One region of the Sinorhizobium sp. FG01 genome, then DNA from elsewhere that is predicted to be linked to it. Evidence: riboswitches for the same ligand, from Rfam matches in the RefSeq annotation. Region 1 holds a riboswitch; the other holds the start of a gene.
The links. A riboswitch is a leader RNA that binds a small molecule or an ion and turns the genes downstream of it on or off. The one in region 1 is predicted to bind FMN.
Positions count from the first base shown of each region.

Region 1 (7,806 bases):
AGTCGTCATCGGCGGCACGTCGCTCTCCGGCGGAACGGGCGGCATCGGCGGCACCATAATCGGCGTGCTGATCATCGGAATCCTGCGCAACGGCCTCAACCTGCTGAGCGTATCGCCGTTCATGCAGCAGGTGATCATCGGCGGCGTCATCGTGCTGGCCGTCACCGCCGAGACTTATCGCAAGCGGAAATAGCCACTGTTCACCCCGCTTGCGGAAATGCCTGCGGGGAAGCGAAAACGGTCAGCAATGGTGCGGGCCGGCAAAAGGGAGGTGGAATCCTGTGAAGTCAGGAAATCCACAGAGCAACTCGGAGGAGAACCCCATGAAACTGTCCAACCTGCTGCTGGCGGCAACCACCGCTGCGGTCCTGATGTCCCCGCTCGGTGCATCGGCGACGGAAGTCAAGAAGATCGGCCTCGCCGTGCCGAACCTTCAGGCGGACTTCTTCAACCAGATCAAGCTCGGCGTCGAGAAATATGCGAAGGAGAAGGGCATCGAGGTCGTCGTGGTCGACGCGAAGAACGACACCGCCACCCAGGTCAACCAGGTTCAGGACCTGATGACGCAGGACATCAACGCGTTCATCTACATTCCGGCGGGTGCTGCCGCGGCCGCCGTGCCGACCCGCCTTGCCCGCGAAGCCGGCATTCCGGTGATCAATGTCGACCGTGTTCCGGAGGGCGCGCCGGGCGATACCTTCATCGCCGGCGAAAGCGTCGAATCCGCCTATGCCGTGTGCAAGCACATCATCGAAAAGGCCGGCGGCTCGGGCAAGATGGCGATCATCCACGGCCAGAAGGGCACGACGCCGGAAGTCGATCGCTTCACCGGCTGCAAGCGCGCCATCGACGAGGCTCCGGGCGTGGAACTCGTCGCCCAGCAGTGGAGCAACATGTGGTCGGCGGACGAAGGCTTCTCGATCGCCCAGAACATGCTGCAGGCAAACCCCGACATCAAGATCATCTTCGGCCAGGCGGACGGCCTGGCGATGGGCGCGGCCAAAGCCGTGGACGTTGCCAACCTCTCCGACAAGGTGATCATTGGCGGCTATGACGGCGACGTTTCGGCGCTCGAATATCTCGCCAAGTGCAAGGGTCCGTTCATCGCCACGGCGACGCAGAGCACCCAGAAGATGGGCGTCCTCGCGGTCGAATCGGCGCTTGCCGTGGCCGCCGGCCAGAAGGTCGAAGAGCGCCAGACGCCGAACGCCGTGTTGACGACCTGCGAGAATGCTCCGGAGTTCGTGAAGAGCCATCCATAAACTGTGTTGATGCCCGAAAGGCAGCGCCATGACCACCCAGTCTCCCATCCTCTCGCTCCGTGGGATCCAGAAGTCCTACGGCCCGATCAGGGTCCTGCACGGTGTCGACCTCGACATCTATCCGGGTGAGGTCGTGGCGCTGCTTGGCGAAAACGGTGCCGGGAAATCGACCCTGTCGAACATCATTTCCGGCACCGTGCAGCCGTCCGCCGGGGAAATGACCTGGCTTGGGGCAGTCTATGCGCCCGCCAATCCCCGTGCCGCGATGGACGAGGGGGTCGGCATGATCCATCAGGAGCTGAAACTGCTCCCGAAGCTCTCGATCGCCGAGAATGTCTTTGTCGGTCGCTATCCGATGAAGGCGGGCCGGGTCGACCGCAGGGCGATGGAGGAACGGGCGCGCAGCGGCCTCAAGCGGCTGGGTCTAGACATATCGCCCGACCGCCTCGTCGAAGGGCTCTCGACCGGCAAGCAGCAGCTCATCGAAATCGCCAAGGCGCTGACGCTCAATGCCCGCCTGCTGATCCTGGACGAGCCGACCGCGGCGCTCGGCGGCGAGGAAACCCAACTCCTCTTCCAGCAGATCGAACGGCTGAAGGCGGACGGGGTGGGCATCATCTACATCTCGCACCGTCTCGAGGAAATCCGCCAGATCGCCGACCGCGTCGTCGTCATGCGCGATGGCGCCAAGGTCAAGGAATTCGACAGCGGCGACGTGCCGATCCGCACCATCGTCGAGGCCATGGTCGGGCGCTCGCTCGAGCGCATGTTCCCGGCCCTGCCAGCGCCTCGGGAAGAGGTGACGCTTGAGGTCCGCGATCTCACCTCGCCGACGAATGCATTCCGCAATATCAGCTTTTCAGTCCGAAAGGGCGAGGTGTTCGGCATCGCCGGCCTGATGGGCGCCGGCCGAACCGAACTCGTGCGCGCCATCACCGGCGCCGATCCGATTTCGGGTGGCGAGATTCTCTTGAATGGCAAAGCCGTCACGCCCCGCTCGCCAATCGAGGCGATTCGCAGCGGGATGGTTCTCGTGCCGGAGGACCGCAAGCTCCAGGGCGTCGTGCTCGATCATTCGATCGCGGAGAACATCGGCTATGCCAATCTCGGCGCAATTGCCCGCAACGGCTGGGTTGCCTCCCGCCGTCTGCAACAGTTTACCGACGAGTGCATCAGGAAATTCGGCGTGAAGGGCCGCGGGCACCAGAACGCCGGCGAGCTTTCCGGCGGCAACCAGCAGAAGGTGGTGCTCGCCAAATGGCTGGCGCGCAAGCCGCAGGTCGTCGTGCTCGACGAACCGACGCGCGGCATCGATGTCGGCGCCCGCTCGTCGATCTACGACCTCATCATGGATCTCGCCCACCAGGGGGTCGCGGTCATCGTGGTCAGTTCCGATCTCGAAGAAGTGCTTGGCGTCTCCAACCGGATCATGGTCATGGCCCAGGGCAGACAGACCGGCATTCTTGACCGCGAGGACGCAAACGACGTGTCGGTCATGGAACTCGCGACGATTTGAACAAGGAAGAAATTCATGTCTGAAATCACGCTCAATGCGCCGAGATTGTTCGATCTCTCCGGCAACGTCGCCTTCGTCACGGGGGCGGGCAGCGGCATCGGGCAACGCATCGCCATGGGGCTGGCGCAGTGCGGCGCCGACGTTGCGCTGCTCGATCGCCGCACGGACGACGGACTGTCGAAGACCGCGGAATTCATCGCCGGCACGGGGCGCCGCAGCATCCGGATCGCCGCTGACGTGACCAATGGCGGGGCGCTCAACGAGGCGGTCGCCCGCACCGAAGCGGAACTCGGCCCGCTTGCCCTTGCCGTGAACGCGGCCGGCATCGCCAATGCCAATCCGGCCGAGGAGATGGAGGAAAGCCAATTCCAGACGATGATGGACATCAACCTGAAGGGCGTTTTCCTGTCCTGCCAGGCGGAAGCCCGCGCCATGCTGAAGAACGGCCGCGGCTCGATCGTCAACATCGCCTCGATGTCCGGCGTGATCGTCAACCGCGGCCTCAGCCAGTGCCACTACAATGCCTCGAAGGCCGGCGTCATTCATATGACGAAGTCGATGGCGATGGAATGGGTGGGCCGCGGCGTCCGCGTCAACACGATCAGTCCCGGCTACACGGCCACACCGATGAACACCCGGCCGGAAATGGTGCATCAGACCAAGCTGTTCGAGGAGCAGACCCCGATGCAGCGCATGGCGACGGTGGACGAGATGGTCGGGCCTGCCGTCTTCCTTCTTTCGAATGCGGCAAGCTTCGTGACCGGCGTCGACCTCCTGGTCGATGGCGGCTTCTGCTGCTGGTAAATATCACGGGGCCAGCCTGAGCGGGCCTCTTGCTTTTTGCCGGTGAAATTCCTTATCTACGCTTGTTCTCAGGGCGGGGTGAAAATCCCCACCGGCGGTATTCGGAGCAATCCGGGAGCCCGCGAGCGCTCCCGCCGATGCGGAAGGTCAGCAGACCCGGTGAGAGGCCGGGGCCGACGGTTACAGTCCGGATGGAAGAGGACAATGTCAGCAAACCGCTCGTTGTCGGGCGGCGCGGACTTGTTCGCCCAAGGGATGAATAGCGGCCGAAACGCCGCGGTTTGACGCCAATGCTGGCTACCCTTGAAAGGCAATGGAATGGCAATCTCGAAAATTGAAGACGCAATCGCGGCCCTGGCGCTGGGCGGCATGGTCGTGGTCGTCGACGACGAGGACCGGGAGAATGAAGGCGACATCATCGTCGCCTCGGACGCGGTGACGCCCGAAACGATCGCGTTCATGATGAAGCACGCCCGCGGGCTGATCTGCGTCGCGATGGAAGGAGAGCGTCTCGATGCCCTCGACATCCCGCTCATGGTCCCGCAGAACACCGAGCTCCACAAAACCGCATTCACGGTCTCCGTCGATTACCTACCCGCAACCACCACCGGCATTTCCGCAGCCGACCGGGCCGCGACCATCCAGGCGCTGATGGATCCCGGCGTGCGTCCGGCGGACTTCGCCCGGCCGGGGCATATTTTTCCGCTGCGGGCGCATACGAACGGCGTACGCGGCCGGCCGGGGCACACCGAGGCGGCAGTTGAGCTGGCACGCCTCGCCGGCAAGTCCCCATCGGGCGTCATCTGCGAAGTTGCCAACGACGACGGAACGATGGCCCGGCTTCCGGAGCTCGTGGTGTTCGCAGAAACGCACCGGCTTCCGCTGATCACCATCAGAGATCTGATCGCATTCGTCGAGCAGCCGGCCAACGCGACACAGGCTGCCTAACTGCCGAGTGAGGCACGCCGCCACGCGCTGCCTCTCGTCGGGCTCACTCGGGCAAGCCCGCCAGCCGCAATCCATCGGCGAACCGCGCCAGGTCTTCCGGCCGGTGGATCGGCAGCCAAGCCTTAAGATTGGAGACGCGTAAGGACGGATCAAGCGCACGCAGGCGCTGCATTGCGTGGCCCGCCTCGTCAAGGCGCCCGGCAAGCGCATGGCTTGCCGCCAGCAAAGCGACCGCGACCAGCAGGCTGGGCAGGTTCCCCAATGCCTTTTCCGCCCAGGCCGAGGCGGGATCAAAGCGCCCGGCGAAGAAATTTGCCAGCGCCATCCCGACCTGCATGCGGAACATTTCCGGATCCAGCGGGCTCAGCCGAACGGCATGGGCGAGGTGCTCCATTGCGGCGTCTGTCTCACCGCGAAGCGCGCGGAGCGCACCGCCGAGGAACCAGGCGGTGGCGAGATTGGGGTTGAGCAGCACGGCCCTGTCGAGCAAGGCGATGCCGCCGTCGAGGTCGCCGGCGAGATGGGCGAACGCATGCCCGCCTCTCGTCAGGGCGACCGCGTCGTCCCGGCCGTGTTCCACTGCCAGCCGCGCCAACCGCACGCCTTCGGCGATCTCGCGGTCCCGCTCGGTCATCCAGCCGTTTAACTTGCGCCAAAAATGGCACCAGGCCGCCGCGGCATAGGCCGAGGCAAATTCGGGGTCGAGCTCGATCGCCCTGTAAAACAAGCGCAGCGCCGCCTCGATTGCTTCGCGGGTTCCGTTGTGCAGCTTCGCCATACCGCGAAGATAGTAGTCGTAGGCGTCCAGGCTCTCCGTCGGCTTGCGCTTGGCGCGCTCGATCTCGGCGCGTTCGAGCTGAGGTGAGATCGCGCCGACGACGGTTTCGGCCATCTGGTCTTGCAGCTCGAAGATGTCGTCGAGCGTGCCTTCGAAGCGCTCCGCCCAGAGATGCGTCCCGCTCGTGGCATCGATGAGCTGCCCGGTGATGCGCACCTTGTTTGCCGCCTTGCGCACGCTGCCCTCCAGCACGTAGCGCACGCCGAGCTCTTGGCCGACGTCCTTCACATCCACCGTCCGGCCCTTGTAGGCAAAACTCGAATTGCGGGCGATGACGAACAGCCATCGGATGCGCGACAGTGCGGCTATGATGTCCTCCACCACGCCGTCGGCGAAATAGTCCTGCTCCGGGTCGCCGCTGAGATTCTGGAAGGGCAGGACGGTGATCGAGGGCTTGTCCGGAAGGACGAGCTTGGAAGGAGGCTCCCGCGCTTCGCCGGCGGAGTGACCGACGATGCTTTGCCCGTCGGGCTCGCTCGGCTTCGCGGCCTCGCCGGTCTCGATCGCGCCTATGAAGCGGAAGCCCTTGCGGGCGACCGTCCGGACCAGGCGCTGCTCCTCGCCGTTGTCGCCGATCGCCTTGCGAACCGCGTTGATGTGGCTGGTGATCGTCGATTCCGAGACGATCCGGCCGCTCCATACCGCCTGCAACAAATCGTCCTTGCTGACGACGCGGTCGCGGTTCGTGACGAGATGCAGCAGCAGGTCGAAGACCTGCGGTCCGACGGTCACCACTTCCGAGCGCAGGGTCAGCTCTCGACGCTCGGGGTCGAGCACATAGTCTCCAAACACGAATTGCACGTCGGCATCCCTCGACCGAGCGGCTCGGCTTGCCAGCCGGAGCAGCGGCGACACTTCTGTCCATTGATAGCACGGCTCGCCGTAACGCGCGCGCACCTCGGCCGCAAGGATGATCGGCAGCCGCCTTGGACGAATAACCAAGCTTCCCTCAAGGTCAATTCAAGCCCGCGGCAAGGACTTCCGGCAAGCTTGCAGGCACTCTCCACCCGGATCGACGGCAATGGTGCGGTCGGCAGAAACGGAGAGAGCCATGAAGATCGTCGTCATTGGAGGCACCGGCCTCATCGGATCGAAAGTCGTGAAGAACCTCAGGGAGCGCGGCCATGAGGCCCTCGCCGCTGCCCCGAACACCGGCGTCAACACCATCACCCGCGAGGGCCTGGCCGAAGCGCTGGACGGGGCGGAGATCGTCGTCGACGTCGCCAACGCGCCGGTTTGGGAAGACAAGGCAGTCCTCGAATTTTTCGAAACGTCGGGCCGCAACCTGTTGGCCGCGGAAGCTGCCGCCGGCGTCCGCCACCACGTGGCCCTCTCGATCGTCGGCAGCGAACGGCTTCCCGACAACGGCTACTTCCGGGCGAAGGTCGCGCAGGAAAACCTTATCAAGGCGTCCGGCATTCCCTATACCATCCTGCGCGCCACGCAGTTCTTCGAGTTCGTCAACGGCATTGCCCAGGCGGGGACGGTCGGCGAGGAAATTCGCCTGTCGCCGGCGCTTTTCCAGCCCATGGCCTCCGACGACGTTGCGGCGGCGCTCACCGATGTCGCGCTCGCGCCGCCTGCAAACGGCACGGTCGAAGTCGCCGGTCCGGAGGCGATGCCGCTCGACGAGTTGGTCAGGCGCTTCCTCAAGGCAACCAAGGACACGCGCAAGGTCGTACCGGACGTTCACGCCCGCTACTTCGGCTCCGTCCTCGACGATCAATCGCTGACCCCAGGCAGCAATGCACGCATCGGTGCAATCCGGTTCGAGGATTGGCTCGCCCGGCAAGCCGCCCACTGAGTCTCCGGCGAGCCGCCAAGATGAACGCGGCCCCGCACATCTTTACGACAGCTACCCTCGAAGGAGAAATGCCATGCTTGCACGATTTCTCTCGGCTGCTGCCCTGGCAGCGCTTTCGATCACTGCAGCTTCCGCCGATGACAGGCCGGCGGGCAAGGTGACCGTCGTCTTCGACCACGCGCTTCCCAACGTCCCTGGCAAGAGCATGAAGGGCGTGCTCGTCGAGTACGGGCCGGGCGGCGGGTCGCCGGCCCACACTCATCCGAAGTCCGCCTTTATCTATGCGACGGTGCTCGAGGGCGCGATCCGCAGCAGCGTCAACGGTTCGCCGGAAAAGGTCTACAGGGCCGGCGAGAACTTCTACGAGGAGCCGGGCTCCCATCATCAGGTGAGCGCGAATGCCAGCGACACGGAACCTGCCCGACTGCTGGCGGTGTTTGTCGTCGACACCGACGAAACGGAACTGACCACGCCCATCGGACAATAACCACGTCGTTCGATGCCCGCAGCCCTGGGAGGCAACCGCCGCAAGGGCTGCTTACCGGGCCATCGGCATTTCAACAGGAACTGAGAAAATGGATACGCTCGAGGACAAGATCGCCATCGTCACCGGCAGGAGCCCCGCGAAAGGTGT
Region 1 is NZ_NWTB01000018.1:47,457-55,262, forward strand. Features, by position in the region: gene CO656_RS24785 (ABC transporter permease) at 1-193, shown strand, start outside; gene CO656_RS24790 (substrate-binding domain-containing protein) at 324-1,262, shown strand; gene CO656_RS24795 (sugar ABC transporter ATP-binding protein) at 1,291-2,778, shown strand; gene CO656_RS24800 (SDR family oxidoreductase) at 2,794-3,582, shown strand; FMN riboswitch at 3,643-3,789, shown strand; gene ribB (3,4-dihydroxy-2-butanone-4-phosphate synthase) at 3,901-4,530, shown strand; gene CO656_RS24810 (winged helix-turn-helix domain-containing tetratricopeptide repeat protein) at 4,574-6,169, opposite strand; gene CO656_RS24815 (SDR family oxidoreductase) at 6,420-7,172, shown strand; gene CO656_RS24820 (cupin domain-containing protein) at 7,246-7,659, shown strand; gene CO656_RS24825 (HlyD family secretion protein) at 7,748-7,806, shown strand, end outside.

Region 2 (7,806 bases), on a different contig from region 1:
GGTTCGGCTTCAATCTTTACGGAACCGGTTTCAATCTCCTGAGCTTCTTCGGCCTCACCATCACCTATATGTATTTCCAGATCCCGCTGATGGTGCTGATCCTCACCCCGGCGCTGGACGGCCTCAAGAAAGAGTGGCGCGAGGCGGCCGAAATCCTCGGCGCCTCCACCTGGCAATATTGGCGCATGGTGGCGCTGCCGATCCTCTGGCCGAGCCTGCTCGGCACGACTCTCCTGCTCTTCGCCAATGCCTTCGGCGCCATCGCCACGGCTTACGCGCTGACCGGCAGTTCGCTCAACATCGTGCCGATCCTGCTCTACGCGCAGATCCGCGGCGACGTGTTGCACAACCCCAATCTCGGCTATGCGCTCGCCCTCGGCATGATCGTCATCACCGGCATTTCCAACATTCTCTATATCTGGCTGCGCATGCGCGCCGAACGGTGGCAGAAATGAAAGCACAACGCCTCGGCGCCTGGATCGCCATCGCCATCGGAGCCAGCTATTTCATCATTCCGCTGCTCGGCACGCTGGAGTTCTCGCTGCGCATGCGACGCGGCGCCTATTCCTTCGACGCCTACCAGTCGGTTTTCTCCGACATCCAGTTTCGCGAGACCTTCGGCTATTCGATGCTGATGGCCGTACTGACGATCGTCTTCGGCATGCTGCTCGTCGTGCCGACGGCGTACTGGGTGCGGCTACGCCTGCCGCAGGTGCGGCCGATCGTCGAGTTCGTCACGCTGCTGCCGCTCGTCATTCCGGCTATCGTTATCGTCTTCGGCTATCTGAGGCTCTACAATTCCTCGTCGATCCTGCCGCTCACCGGTTCGACCTCCGGCACCAACGCGCTGTTGATGTTCTCCTACATGACCCTGTCGCTTCCCTACATGTACCGCGCCGTCGACACGGCGATGCGGGCGATCGACGTCAGGACTTTGACGGAGGCCGCCGAAAGCCTCGGCGCCAAATGGCCGACGATCCTTTTCCGCTGCATCTTCCCGAATGTGATGAGCGGCGTGCTTTCCGGCGCCTTCATCACCTTCGCCATCGTCATGGGCGAATTCACCATGGCGGCGCTGCTCAACCGCCCGGCTTTCGGTCCCTATCTGCAGCTCGTCGGCGCCAATAAGGCCTATGAGCCTTCGGCGCTCGCCGTCATCGCTTTCGCAATCACGTGGCTGAGCATGGGGCTGATCCAGCTCGTCTCCCGCTTCCAGAAATCCGCTTCGCCCAAGGCTTGATCACATGGCTTTCCTGACACTGACCAATATTCAGAAATCCTTCGGCCCGGTTCAGGTCGTTCATAATTTCAACATGGGCATCGAAAAGGGCGAGTTCGTCTCCTTCCTCGGCCCGTCCGGCTGCGGCAAGACCACGATCCTGCGCATGATCGCCGGTTTCGAGACGCCGTCCGGCGGCTCGATCGTCATCAACGGCCAGGACCAGGGCGCTCTGAAGCCGAACCAGCGCAATATCGGCATGGTCTTCCAGGCCTATGCGCTGTTTCCCAACATGAACGTCCATGACAATGTCGCCTTCGGCCTGAAGGTCGCCGGCGCCACCAAAACGGACATCGATATCCGGGTGAAGCAGATGCTCGGGCTCATCAAGCTCGAGCACCTGGCGGACCGCTTCCCCTATCAACTGTCCGGCGGCCAGCAGCAGCGTGTGGCGCTCGCCCGCGCGCTTGCCGTGAAGCCGCAAGTGCTGCTGCTCGACGAGCCGCTCTCGGCGCTCGATGCGAAGATTCGCATCTCGCTGCGCGAAGAGATCCGGCAGATCCAGCAGCAGCTCGGCATCACCACGGTGTTCGTCACCCACGACCAGGAGGAGGCGCTGTCGATCTCCGACCGGATCGTGGTGATGAATGCCGGCCGCGCCGACCAGATCGGCACCCCGTTCGAGATCTACAACACGCCGGCGACCCGCTTCGTCGCTTCCTTCGTCGGAACGCTCAATATCATCGAGGGCAAGGTCGCCGATCCCGCCACCGGTGCGGTCACCATCGGCGGGCAGCGGATTGCCCTGAAAGAGCCGATTGCCGGCCTCAAGGGCGGGGACAGCATTTCGCTGGCGCTTCGGCCGGAGGCGGGTTCGATCGCCGAGGGCTCCAAAGGCGATACCGCGCTGCCCGGCGAAGTCGTCTCGACGAGCTTCCTCGGCTCGGTCATCCGCACCAAGCTGCGGGTTGGCGATGATGTCATCTCGTTCGACATGTTCAACGATCCGGGCATTACACCGCCTGTTGCCGGCGAGAATGTCAGCCTGCGCTTCGCCGCCAAGGACCTGTTGGTCATCCGCGAGTAGTGATGGCCGGAACGATTTCGTTCCGGCCTCGATCTTTCCCGGAAAAATCTGTCGTGATTTCTCGCATTTTCGTCGGAGCCTGCGTTTGACGGGCGCTGCTCTCCGTATATAGTCGCACGCGTTCTCAGGGCGGGGTGAAATTCCCCACCGGCGGTAGCGATCGGCGGACCAGCGGTCTGATGATCGAAGCCCGCGAGCGCTTCAGGCAATGCAGCTCCGCGCGTCCATGGACGCGCAAAGGTCGCTGTAGCACTTTGAGTTGCTGCATGATTCTGTCCTTAAATCGATCTCGATTTAAGGAACTGTGCAGTGTCTGAAGGTCAGCAGATCCGGTCAGATTCCGGAGCCGACGGTCACAGTCCGGATGGAAGAGAGCAAGCAGTGCGAACCCTTCGCGGGGTTGTCGTGCATGCATGTTCGCCCGACGGGATCATTGGAACAAACGCCAACCCTGAAAGGCTTGAGACCATGACCATTCTTTCCCACCCCTCCACCAAGATCGCGATCGTCCGTGCCCGCTGGCACGCCGACATCGTCGACCAGTGCGTCGACGCCTTCGTCGCCCAGTGGTCGAAGCTCGGCGGCAACGCGGCCGACGTCGAGATCTTCGGCGTGCCGGGAGCGCTGGAAATTCCGCTGCATACGCAGAAGCTCGCCAAGACCGGACGCTACTCGGCGATCCTCGGCACCGCCTTCGTCGTCAACGGCGGCATCTATCGCCACGACTTCGTCGCCGGAATCGTGCTGGACGGCATGATGCGCGTCCAGCTCGACACGGACGTGCCGGTGCTCTCCGCAGTGTTGACGCCGCACAACTTCCAGGAAAGCGAGCCGCTGATCGCCTTCTTCCGCGACCATTTCGTCGTCAAGGGCGAAGAAGCTGCGAATGCCTGCGCACAAATTCTCGACGCGCGCGCCAAGTTGGCGCTGGTCAACGCCTGACGGACTACAAATCGACGCAAAGGAGAGGGCGCAGCCGGCTGGCGCGCCCTTTTTTGCCTCGCCAATAATGCGGCTACCGACAGGTGTCAGTGGCCGAGGTTCTTGATGTAGAGCGACAGCAGCTGCGTTTGCGAGGAAATTCCGAGCTTGCGATAAACGTTGCGACGATGGACTTTGACGGTGCCGGTCGAGATGCCGAGCCTTAATCCGATCGACTCCGATGAATGCCCCTGCAGGACCAGTTCGATGATTGCCGCTTCTCGATCGGTGAGGTTGAGATGTTGCCAGACCCCGTCCGCGGGCGGATGCAAAGCCTTGCGGCGGCTGCGGCCGGTTTTCGCGAGCGCCGCGTCGAATCGGTGGTCGAGGTCGGCCCAATGATGGCGAGCGAGTGCGGCCACCAAGGGCTCGGCCCTCTTGAGCAGGGCAAACTCGGCGGCGCCGAAAGGGCCGGTCGCCTCCCGCCGCATCAGCGATAGCACGACGGTGACCTGTTCGCTGATCGGAACGAAGAAACCCACCTCCTCCGCAAGCCCGGTCTGCACATAATAGGTGCGGTAATATTCGCTGGAGAAAAAGCGATCGGGCGCCAACTCCCGCATCCGCCACACGCCAGGTCGGGGCGCACAGGCGGCATGATAGAAGGGATCGAGCAGGTATGGGCCCGCCTGGTAGAGGCTCACGAAGAGCACATGGTCCTTGGCATCGAAAGTACTGTAGAGATCAAGCGGACGCTCCTTGCCACGATAGGCGAAGACGACGACATAGTCGAAGGCTATCAGGCTCGACATCAGCCGGCGGAACGCAGTGCCGACGGCCTCGTCGCCCATCGCCGAACCATTCATCAACGGCGCCAGGGCCTGGAAAAGCTTCTCGAAGTCGACGCCCAAACCGCCCTCCCCAGTCCCCTGCGCTGCCACTTGGACGGCTTAACCAGGGTATACTCCTTTCACAAGCAAATTCCGGCGGGAATACCTCTCTCGGGGTATATACCGACTCGGCTTCCGGTGACTAGGCTGTCAGCAATGACGGTGGGAACAGGAGGCGCAAGGACCGCGTCCGATTCCTATAATAGCGCCGCAGGGAACAGACGTGACATCCGATTCAAACGACATCGAATTCCGTTCGGTCGCCAAACGCTATGGCAGCGTGACGGCGGTGTCGGATATCAGCCTCGGGGTGCCCAAGGGGGCTTTCGTCGCGCTGCTCGGCCCGTCCGGCTGCGGCAAGACCACCTGCCTGCGAATGATCGGCGGCTTCGAACAGCCAAGCGCGGGGATGGTCTATATCGGTGGCCAGCCTATGAACGGCGTGCCGGCCTATCGGCGCCCGGTCAATATGGTCTTCCAGCAATACGCGCTGTTCCCCCATCTTGATGTCGAGCAGAACGTCGCTTACGGGCTGAAGCAAATGCGCCCGCGCATTGCGGCGGCCGAAATCAGCCGCCGCGCCCGGGAGGCGCTGGAGATGGTCCGTCTTGCCGGCTTCGGCAAGCGCCGCATTCACGAGATGTCGGGCGGACAGCAACAGCGCGTGGCGCTTGCCCGCGCCATCGTCAACAAGCCGAAGGTGTTGCTCCTCGATGAGCCTCTTGCCGCGCTCGACAAGAAGCTGCGCACAGCGATGCAGATCGAACTCCAGAGCCTCCAGCGCGAGCTCGGCATCACCTTCATGCTCGTCACGCACGACCAGGAAGAAGCGCTGTCGATGAGCGATCTCGTCTGCGTTATGAATGCCGGGCGAGTGGTCCAGATCGGGCCGCCGCAGGAAATCTACGATCGCCCGGCGAATCTTTTCGTCGCCGATTTCGTCGGCAAGACCAATCGCATCGAAGCGACGGTCGAGCCCGGCGCGAATGCGGTGCGGCTGGCAAATGGCGTCGGTTTGGCAAAGCCCGCGCGTGCCAATGGAACCGCGGGTGCGGCCATGGTGGCGCTCCGTCCGGAATCGATAAGCCTTGTGCGTGACGATACCGCCACGCTGCATGGCACGGTGACCCACCGCATCTTCCTCGGCTCATCGGTCGAATACTCCGTCGAGGTTGACGGGCTTGGCGATTTTCTGGTGACCGCCGACCGCCGCAGCCTGGATGAGTCCGACCTCGCAGAACCTGGAGAAAGGATCGGACTCCGCTTCGATCCCAACGCAATGCATGTCTTTCCGGCCTGAACGGGCCGACGCTCTGCCATCAAATGCATGTCAACGACAAGGGAACAGCATCATGACCAAGTGGTACAGAGAGAATGCCCCGATCACCGCGGAAAAGCTTGCGGACGAGCTGATGCGCCTGAAACGCGGTTCGGTGACCCGCCGCCATTTTCTCTGCGTCACCGGCCTCGGGCTTGCCACTGCCGTCCTGGCGCGCGCGCCCGGCCTCTTCACCGCGACGGCTTTTGCCGAAGACCTCGGCACGCAGATGTCGCTCGCGACCTGGCCGAACTATCATGATCCCGCCACCTTCGAAGCCTTCAGGGCCGCGACTGGCGTCGCCGTAGAAGTCAACGTTTTCGGCTCGAACGAGGAAATGCTTGCGAAGCTGCAGGCAGGCGGCACCGGTTGGGACCTCTTCGTCCCGACCAATTACACGATTTCGACCTATGCAAAGCTCGGCCTCATCGATGAGCTCGACCTGTCGAAGCTCCCGAACTACGACGCCTCGACGGAAAACGCCCGCTTCACCAATGAAGGCGTCATCGACGGCAAGACCTATGCGGTGCCGAAGAACTGGGGCACGACCGGCATTGCCGTGAACAGCGACAAGATCAAAAAGCCGGTTACGAGCTGGAAGGAGTTCTTCGAGGTGGCGATGGCCGAGGCCGACGGTCGCGCCATGGTGCATGACTACCAGCTCACCACCATCGGCAACGCACTCGTCTCGCTTGGATTTTCCTTTAACTCAATCAAGCCGGAGGAACTCGCCAAGGCCGAGGAGCTGCTGATCAAGGTCAAGCCGCATCTCTACGCGATCAACAGCGACTACCAGCCGGCGATGCGGGCGACGGACGCCTGGATGACAATGTGCTGGACCAATGACGGCGCCCAGCTCAACCGCGACATGCCGGAAATCCAATTCGTGCTCGGCAAGGATGGCGGCGAAATCTGGTCGGATTTCTACGCGATCCCGAAGAGTGCGGCCAACAAGCCCGCCGGCTATGCGCTGCTCAACTATCTGATGATGCCCGAAAACGCCGTCAAGGAGCACATCGCCAACGGCGCGCCGACGACCGACAGCCGCGTCTTGAAGTTGCTGCCACCGGAGGTGACGTCGAACAAGATCGTCTATCCGGACGAGGCGGCGCTGACGCCGCTCGAATTCGGCGCCGCGGTGACGCTGACAGATCCCGGTCGCGCCGAACTGATGGCCCGCTTCAAGTCGGCGTGAGGTCGAAAGTTCGCCCCTCACCCTAGCCTTCCCCGCCAGCGAGAGAGGGGACGGGCGCCGCGGGTTCCCTCTCCCCGTTCGAAGGGGAGAAGGTGGCCGGCGGGCTGGATGAGGGCCCAGTTCAATACACGTTTCAACGGACTGACCATGCGTGCGGCAAAGAACACGAAGAGGAACCTGGTGACGGCGGCGCTGGTAGCGCCGGCGGCGGCGTGGCTTTGTGTCTTTCTCGTTCTCCCCTTCATCGCCATGCTCGTCTTCGCTTTCGGCGAGCGGGCGCCGGAAGGCGGCTATCAGGCGGCTTTCACCTTCGCCCAGTTCGCAAACCTGCCGACGCGCGCCGCAGCCTTCTGGAACACGCTGATGCTTGCGCCAGCCGGCGCTCTGCTCTGCCTTCTGGTGGCCTATCCTGTCGCCTACTACCTCGCCGTCAGGGCAAACCCTCGCTATCGCCTGATCCTCGTATCGCTGGTCGTCGTGCCGTTCTGGACGAGCCTTCTGGTGCGCACCTATGCCTGGATGTACATCCTCGGCTCGCGCGGCATTCCCAATCTGCTCGCGATGATCGGCATCGAGGACGTGCGCATGCTCAACACGCCCGGCGCCGTGCTGCTCGGTATCGTCTACGGCTACCTGCCGCTGATGATCATGCCGATCTATGTGAGCCTCGAGAAACTCGACCGGCGGCTTCTTGAGGCTTCCGCCGATCTTGGCGCCAAGCCGGTTTCCAGCTTCCTCGGCGTCACCCTGCCGCTATCGCTCCCGGGCGTCATGACCGGCATCGCGCTGGTGACGATCCTGCTCCTCGGCGAATATCTGATCCCCCAGCTTCTCGGCGGCGGCAAGGTCTTCTTCATCGGCAACGCGCTGGTCGATCTCTTCCTGCAATCACGCAACTGGCCCTTCGGCTCGGCGATCGCCGTCACGCTGGTTGCCGTCGTCGTCGTCGTGCTCATGGTGGCGATGCGCATCGCCTGGAAGGTCGCCGGAACAAGACAGGTGGATCTCGTCTGATGCGTGCCCTCGTCTCCTCCGTCTATCTCTTCCTCTATGCGCCGATCGCGCTCGTCGTTCTGTTCTCCTTCAATGCGGGGCGCAATGCGAGCGAGTTCACCGGCTTCTCCGCTGCCTGGTACGGCAAGGCTCTCAGCAACACCTTCCTGGTTTCAGCACTGC
Region 2 is NZ_NWTB01000004.1:394,063-401,868, reverse strand. Features, by position in the region: gene CO656_RS07380 (ABC transporter permease subunit) at 1-455, shown strand, start outside; gene CO656_RS07375 (ABC transporter permease) at 452-1,240, shown strand; gene CO656_RS07370 (ABC transporter ATP-binding protein) at 1,245-2,306, shown strand; FMN riboswitch at 2,423-2,686, shown strand; gene CO656_RS07365 (6,7-dimethyl-8-ribityllumazine synthase) at 2,775-3,248, shown strand; gene CO656_RS07360 (LuxR C-terminal-related transcriptional regulator) at 3,335-4,138, opposite strand; gene CO656_RS07355 (ABC transporter ATP-binding protein) at 4,341-5,417, shown strand; gene CO656_RS07350 (spermidine/putrescine ABC transporter substrate-binding protein) at 5,470-6,630, shown strand; gene CO656_RS07345 (ABC transporter permease) at 6,778-7,644, shown strand; gene CO656_RS07340 (ABC transporter permease) at 7,644-7,806, shown strand, end outside.
Region 2: another riboswitch for FMN. It lies ahead of CO656_RS07365 (6,7-dimethyl-8-ribityllumazine synthase); the one in region 1 lies ahead of ribB (3,4-dihydroxy-2-butanone-4-phosphate synthase).